Regions from separate parts of the Aestuariivirga litoralis genome, predicted to be linked through region 1. Evidence: predicted binding sites of a transcription regulator. Region 1 holds the regulator's gene; each other region holds the start of a gene.

Region 1 (2,262 bases):
CAACATCATGGTGGCGATCCGCATCGCATCTGACCTTGAACGTATTGGTGACCTTGCCAAGAACGTGGCCAAGCGCGCCCATGCCGTGAATGAGCGCATGCCGCGCAGCCTGTCTTCGGGTGTGGAACGCATGGGCCAGCTTTCGCAGGCTCAGCTCAAGCTGGTGCTGGATGCCTTTGCTGCCAATGACGCCGAGAAGGCTCTCGAAGTCTGGCGCCATGACGAGGACATCGACGCGCTGTACAATTCGATCTTCCGCGAACTTCTCACTTATATGATGGAAGACCCACGGATGATTGGCGCCTGCACGCATCTGCTGTTTGCGACCAAGAATATCGAACGCATCGGCGATCACGCCACCAATATTGCCGAGAACATCTATTACCTGGTGCATGGAAAGCCGCTGCGGGACGAGCGCCCGAAGAAGGACAAGACCAGCATCACGCCGTTCGACGGCAAGTAGACTGGAACTTCGATGAGCGCATATATCCTGATTGTTGAAGACGAAGCGGCGATTCACCAGCTTCTCGCCTACAATCTTGAATCCGAAGGTTTCCGCACCAAGGTGGTGGAGACCGGCGAGGACGTGCATCCGGCATTGACCGAAGAGATGCCTGATCTCGTGCTGCTCGACTGGATGCTGCCTGGTTTGTCCGGCATTGAAGTCTGCCGGATGATCCGCTCCAAACCGGAAACCCAGAAGTTGCCGGTGATCATGCTCACCGCGCGCGGCGAAGAAACCGAGCGGGTGCGTGGCCTTGCCACCGGGGCTGATGATTATGTGATCAAGCCTTTCTCAGTGCCGGAAGTGATGGCGCGCATCAGGTCCATCTTGCGCCGAGTGAAGCCGGAAGCTGTATCGGAGACGTTGCTCTCCGGCGATATCACGCTGGACCGGATCAAAAAGCGCGTCTCACGCGGGCAGCGCGATATCGCACTGTCGCCCACCGAATTCCGGCTGCTGGAATATCTCATGCAGTCACCGGGCCGGGTTTATTCACGTGCGCAATTGCTCGATCGAGTCTGGGGCAATGATAATTTCGTCGATGAGCGCACGGTGGATGTGCATGTCGGCCGCTTGCGCAAGAATCTCTCGCGTGGACGCGAGCTTGACCCGATCCGCACGGTGCGGGGGTCGGGCTATGCCTTTGATGAGCGGTTTGGCCGCTAGGCTCTACTTGATATTCTGAAAATTCGGCGTGAAGGCCAAGTCATCAACCAGCGGCTTGTCCGGCAATGTCGATTGGTCCACATCGGAATGGAAGGCCGTTTCCTCGCGGTCGATCTCGGCACCGCTCTTGTCGCGCAGGAGCAGGCTGACTTTGTATTCGCCGCCTTTCTTGATGTTGAACAGCTTTTGCGATTGCAGGCGGTAAGTGAGTTTGCCTTCCATCGATGGCAGTGTCACGCTTTCGCGCGTCTGGGTGCCGGGAATGTCAAACTGGGCTTCCACAATGCTGCCGGCAGGCAGCGGCGAAACCTGCTGAGCGATCACCACCATCGACATTTCGGAAACACGATAGTTGAACTGGAGGCCGCCGCCGGCGATCTTGAGATAGGATTTCGGCCCGCTGTCAAAACAGCCGGTGAGCAGCGCCATTGACGAAATCAGTAGTGATGAAATCACAATCTTTTTCATGCTTCACTCTCCCGCCTTGTGGCGTCTCCACCTAAGCCCTCCGGCTTCAGCAGCAGGATCACAATGATGGTGCTGAACACGCCCACATCGCGGTAAGCCGAACCGAAGGACCCCGACCATAGCACTTCCAGGACGGCAAGAGAAATGGCTCCCATGGCTGCCCCCCGCACATTGCCGAAGCCCCCGACCACAGCGGCAAACATGGCTTTGAAACCCAGCATGATGCCCACCGAGAAATTGGTGCCGCCATAGGTGATGGCCGTCATCCAGCCAGAAACTGAAGATAAAGCCGCACCCAGCACAAAGGTGCCGGCGATGATGGCTTGTGAATTGACGCCGCAGAGCATGGCCAGTGTTGCATCCTGCGAACATGCCGCCCAGGAGCGGCCAAACTGGGTATATTTGATGATGAGTGCGGTGCCTGCCACCGAGACCAGTGAGATCGCAATGGCAAAAGTGCTGTTGGCATTGAGGTTGACGGGATAGGCACCGGTGACCAGCTTCGTGGTCATTCCGGCGAAGAGCGGCGGGATCCAGATGTCGCCGCTGCCGGTGCTGATGCGCATCAGCTCTTCCAGCGCGATGGAAAACCCAATCGCGGCGATCATGAAGGCCAGTGCCGA
Region 2 (2,262 bases), on a different contig from region 1:
CATTGCTGCAGGCGCAGCATCGTTCGCCGGCAGCGCCGATGCCATGATGATGAAAATGTCGAAAAACCACATGATGATGATGAAGAAGTGCTCGATGATGCACGGCAAGAAGCATTGCATGATGATGATGGACAAGCACATGATGATGCATCACCACATGATGAAGCCGATGATGAAGCACATGTAATTCTGCCTCTACAAAAAAGGCCTGCAGGGTTGAGAACCTTGCAGGCTTTTTTTTGAGAGAAAGTGGTGAGCCACCATGGGCCGTCAAGACATACGATCCCTGGTCCCTACTCACGTAGGTGGGCGCCGTTTACGACAGACCACGGTCCATCACAGGGACAGCTCCCTAAGAAATCGATTATAGGCCCTGGGAATTAAGTGTCTCACACGCACCGGGCAGCATCACCAAGGCCTATATAGGAAGCCGCGAACGCAATGTCCAACACAGGTGTGCAAGCCCGCGGATTTGGGTTAAGCGGACGGAATGCCGCAACACATCGCTCTCATCACTTATCTTGTGCGTGACTATGACGAAGCCATCACCTGGTTTCGCGACGCTTTGGGGTTTGAACTGCGCGAAGACAGCGACCAGGGCCAGGGCAAGCGCTGGGTCGTGATGGCGCCGGCGGGTGAGTCGGGCGCGCGATTCCTCCTGGCGAAAGCGGTCACAGAGCAACAGGTTTCAGCCATTGGCAAAGCCGCAGGCGGGAGGGTGGCGTTTTTCCTGCACAGCACCGACTTTGCCACTTTGCATGGCAAAATGATTTCAGCCGGTGTGCGCTTTCTGGAAAGCCCGCGTCATGAAACATATGGCACGGTTGCCGTATTCGAGGATCTCTACGGCAACCGCTGGGATCTCATACAACCCGCCTGAAACAATCAGGCGGCTTGCAGGACTTCCTTTTCAATTTTCATGATTTCGTCTTTGACGCGCAGTTTCCTGCGCTTGATGTCAGCGACGATTGAGTCGGAAATGCCTGGAGAGGCAACCGCTTCGGCGAGCTCTTTTTCCAAAGCCCGGTGCTTGACGATCATTTCAGTGAGGTGGTTTTTGAGGCTCATTCCAATCTCCTGGGAGGTCATTGAAACTCAGCTACGACGGCATCAAACCGTAACAGAATGATGACATAGAATTGATTGCTTGTCGATCAAAAGCTTCTTGGGAATCCATGCAGAATCATCAAGTTTGAGCCAAATTTTTTTCATCGCTGGCGCATCCCCTTGATGCGCAACCGGGTTCCGGGCGAAAAGATTTCTTTCCACAGAAAATTGCGATAGGGATAATCTACGGGAATCTCAAAGACGCGGGGAATGCATTCATCCATGGATACGCTGCAGGAAGTTCAGCTGCGCTCAAAGCTGCAACATCTCTATCAGCAGCACCGTGACCTTGATGCCGCAATCGACGCACTGGGCGACACGGGCAAGGCCGATCCCCTGCAACTGCAGCGCTTGAAAAAACTGAAGCTTTCGCTGAAAGACCAGATTGCCCAGATCGAAAACATGCTGATCCCCGATATTATCGCTTGAAGGAAAAATCGTGAACCCCACCGTCGCCATCATCATGGGTAGCCAGTCTGACTGGGAGACGATGAAATTCGCCGCCGATACGTTGAAGGCGCTGGATGTGACCTTTGAGTCGCGTATCGTTTCAGCGCACCGCACGCCAGAGCGGCTGTTCCAATTCGCTAAGGGCGCCAAGGCCGAAGGCTTCAAGGTGATCATCGCCGGGGCCGGTGGTGCCGCACATTTGCCGGGCATGACAGCGGCAGTGACTCCACTGCCTGTCTTCGGCGTGCCGGTCGAATCAAAGGCTTTATCGGGGTGGGATTCGCTGCTCTCCATCGTGCAGATGCCAGCCGGTATTCCGGTGGGCACGCTGGCGATCGGCAAGGCGGGTGCGGTGAATGCTGCTCTTTTGGCCGCAGCCGTGTTGGCCTTGCAGGATGAAGATCTGGCGTTGCGGCTTGATGCCTGGCGCATGCGGCAGACGGATGGCGTGGCACTGCAGCCCAAGGATTTGACCTGATGCCGGCTTTGCCGCCGGGCTCCACCATCGGCATTCTGGGTGGCGGGCAATTGGCCCGCATGCTGGCGCTGGCGGCGGCGCGGCTTGGCCTGAAATCTCACATCTATGCCCAGGAAGCTGACAGCCCTGCCTTTCAGGTGACGGGTGCGCATAGTGTTGCTGATTACCGCGATGAAAAAGCGCTGGCGGCTTTTGCAAGCCAAGTTCAAGCTGTGACTTATGAATTT
Region 3 (2,262 bases), on a different contig from region 1:
GCTGATGCCAAGATGCCGCTCGGTGAAGCGGCCAAGATGATCCTGATTTCGTTTGATTCCACCTTGCGCTCAAACCTGAGCGTAGGCCTGCCGATTGACATGCTGACTTATGAGAACGGCAGTTTGAAATTCGAGCATGTGAAGCGCATCGGGCAGGACGACCCGTATTTCCGCATGGTGTCGGGCGAATGGTCGAAGGCGCTCAGGGTCGCGTTCAAAAATATCGAGCCGTTTGATATTTAGATCCCGCTGACGGCCAGACCTGAAAACGCGTCGCTGACTTGCGCGCGCGACACGATGGGCTGCGGTGCTTGTTCTTCGACCGCTGCAGGCTCGGCATGATCGGCCCAGTTCAGAATTTCCCAGCGGCCGTCAAAATGCTCCACCAAGGCGGTGCAGCTTTCCACCCAGTCGCCATCATTGAGATAGTGGATGCCATCGATCATGCGATCATCTGGCGTATGGATATGGCCGCAAATCACGCCCTGGCAATTGCGCGCATGGGCTTCTTTCACCACAACGGTTTCAAAGCGGGAAATGAACTCCACCGCCTTCTTCACCTTGTGCTTGATGTAAGCCGAAAGCGACCAATGGCCGAGGCCGAAGAGCTTGCGGCACCACAGGATCACCACATTGAGATCCATCAGGCGTTCGTAAGCCCAGTCGCCCATCTTGGCGAGCCACGAAGCGAAATAGATCACGTTGTCAAACTTGTCGCCATGCAGCACCAGATAGCGCTTGCCGGTGGCAGAGATGTGCACGGTTTCATTCAACACCGCGACACGGCCAAATCGATGCCCCAAGAACTGGCGGAAATTTTCGTCATGGTTGCCCGGCAGGTAAATCACGCGCGCACCTTTGCGGGCCTTGCGCAGAAGCTTCTGGACCACGTCATTCTGTTTCTGGTTCCAGTACCAGTGCTTTTTCAGCGACCATGAATCGATAATGTCACCGACCAGATAGAGATAATCACTCTCCGTTTGCTTCAAAAAATCGAGGATCAAATCGCAGCGCGCGCGCCTGGTTCCCAGATGAAGATCGGAGATGAAAATGGCGCGGAAGCGCCGCGTCGGTGTGGCGAGCTGGTCCATGATCCGCGCTTTGGCCGCTTCGCATGAAAGTTTGATGACGAAAATTCCGTGACCGAATCGTCACAGAGAAGCCTTAGCGCGGTCACCAAATTGAAGGGGAATTGCATGACCATTGACGCCATCTCTTCACATAGCACCAAACATCTGGTGCTTGACGCCGTGGGCCCCGGCAGCGGCTTTGGCTGGCGCGGCTTGCAGGAGCGGCTGTTTGCCTATCTGTTCCGCGGGCTGGTTTACGCGCAAATCTGGGAAGACCCTGAAGTCGATATGGCGGCGATGGAACTGCAGCCGCATCACCATGTGGTGACGATCGCTTCGGGCGGCTGCAATGCGCTGAGCTATTTGATGGCGGGGCCGGCGCGGGTGACGGCCGTTGATCTCAACCGGGCGCATGTGGCGCTGGTGCGGCTGAAAATCGCGGGTGCCAAATATTTGCCGAATAGCGAAAGCTTCTACCGCTTTTTCGGCGAGGCTGATGATGCGGCCAATCCTGATCTTTATCGCCGCTTCCTTGCCAGCCAGATTGACAACGAAACGCGCGCCTATTGGGAAGGGCGCAATCTGTGGGGCCAGAAGCGCATCGACGGGTTTGCGAAAAACATCTATCGTCGCGGGCTGCTCGGCAAGTTCATCGGTGCGGGCCACATGGCGGCGCGCTTTTATGGCTTGAACCTGCAGAGCTTTCTGGACTGCCAGGATCTGGGCGAACAGCGCGCTTATTTCCATCAGCATATCAGCCCGCTGTTTACGCGCCGCCTGGTCAAGCGTGTGACCAAATCGCCGATGGCGCTGTTTGGCCTGGGCATTCCGCCGGCACAATATGATGCGTTATCTGGCGGCGGCAATATGGGCGAGGTTTTGTACGAGCGCCTGCGCCGCCTCACTTGCGATTATCCGCTGAGCGAAAATTATTTTGCCTGGCAGGCTTTTGGCCGCGCCTATGCGCCGGACGCTTCGGGCCCACTGCCGCCCTATCTGCAAGAAAAGAATTTCGATGTGCTGCGTGACCGCGCCTCGCGTCTCAGCGTGCATCAGGCGAACATGACGCATGTGCTGGCGCAGGCCCCGTCGGCCAGCGTGGACCGGGTGGTTCTGCTTGATGCGCAGGACTGGATGACGGACGAACAGCTCAATGCCCTGTGGTGTGCGATCACCGCGGCGGCTGCGCCGG

What was found. The regulator PhoB, encoded in region 1, activates phosphate uptake and scavenging genes when phosphate is short. The targets are predictions, from matches to a motif close to TGTCATNNANCTGTCAT.
Region 2: the regulator PhoB is predicted to act here: its motif matches at 1,118-1,134, upstream of F8B91_RS09005 (YdcH family protein).
Region 3: the regulator PhoB is predicted to act here: its motif matches at 1,115-1,131, upstream of F8B91_RS09760 (UDP-2,3-diacylglucosamine diphosphatase).

Annotation. Positions count from the first base shown of each region.
Region 1 is NZ_WAHS01000002.1:771,025-773,286, reverse strand. It holds gene phoU (phosphate signaling complex protein PhoU) at 1-463, shown strand, start outside; gene phoB (phosphate regulon transcriptional regulator PhoB) at 476-1,171, shown strand; gene F8B91_RS15560 (hypothetical protein) at 1,175-1,639, opposite strand; gene F8B91_RS15555 (branched-chain amino acid ABC transporter permease) at 1,636-2,262, opposite strand, start outside.
Region 2 is NZ_WAHS01000001.1:1,762,417-1,764,678, forward strand. It holds gene F8B91_RS08990 (hypothetical protein) at 1-187, shown strand, start outside; RNA gene ssrS (6S RNA) at 251-412, opposite strand; gene F8B91_RS09000 (VOC family protein) at 491-880, shown strand; gene F8B91_RS09005 (YdcH family protein) at 886-1,068, opposite strand; gene F8B91_RS09010 (YdcH family protein) at 1,318-1,536, shown strand; gene purE (5-(carboxyamino)imidazole ribonucleotide mutase) at 1,571-2,035, shown strand; gene F8B91_RS09020 (5-(carboxyamino)imidazole ribonucleotide synthase) at 2,035-2,262, shown strand, end outside.
Region 3 is NZ_WAHS01000001.1:1,923,789-1,926,050, forward strand. It holds gene F8B91_RS09755 (proteasome-type protease) at 1-243, shown strand, start outside; gene F8B91_RS09760 (UDP-2,3-diacylglucosamine diphosphatase) at 240-1,091, opposite strand; gene F8B91_RS09765 (DUF3419 family protein) at 1,197-2,262, shown strand, end outside.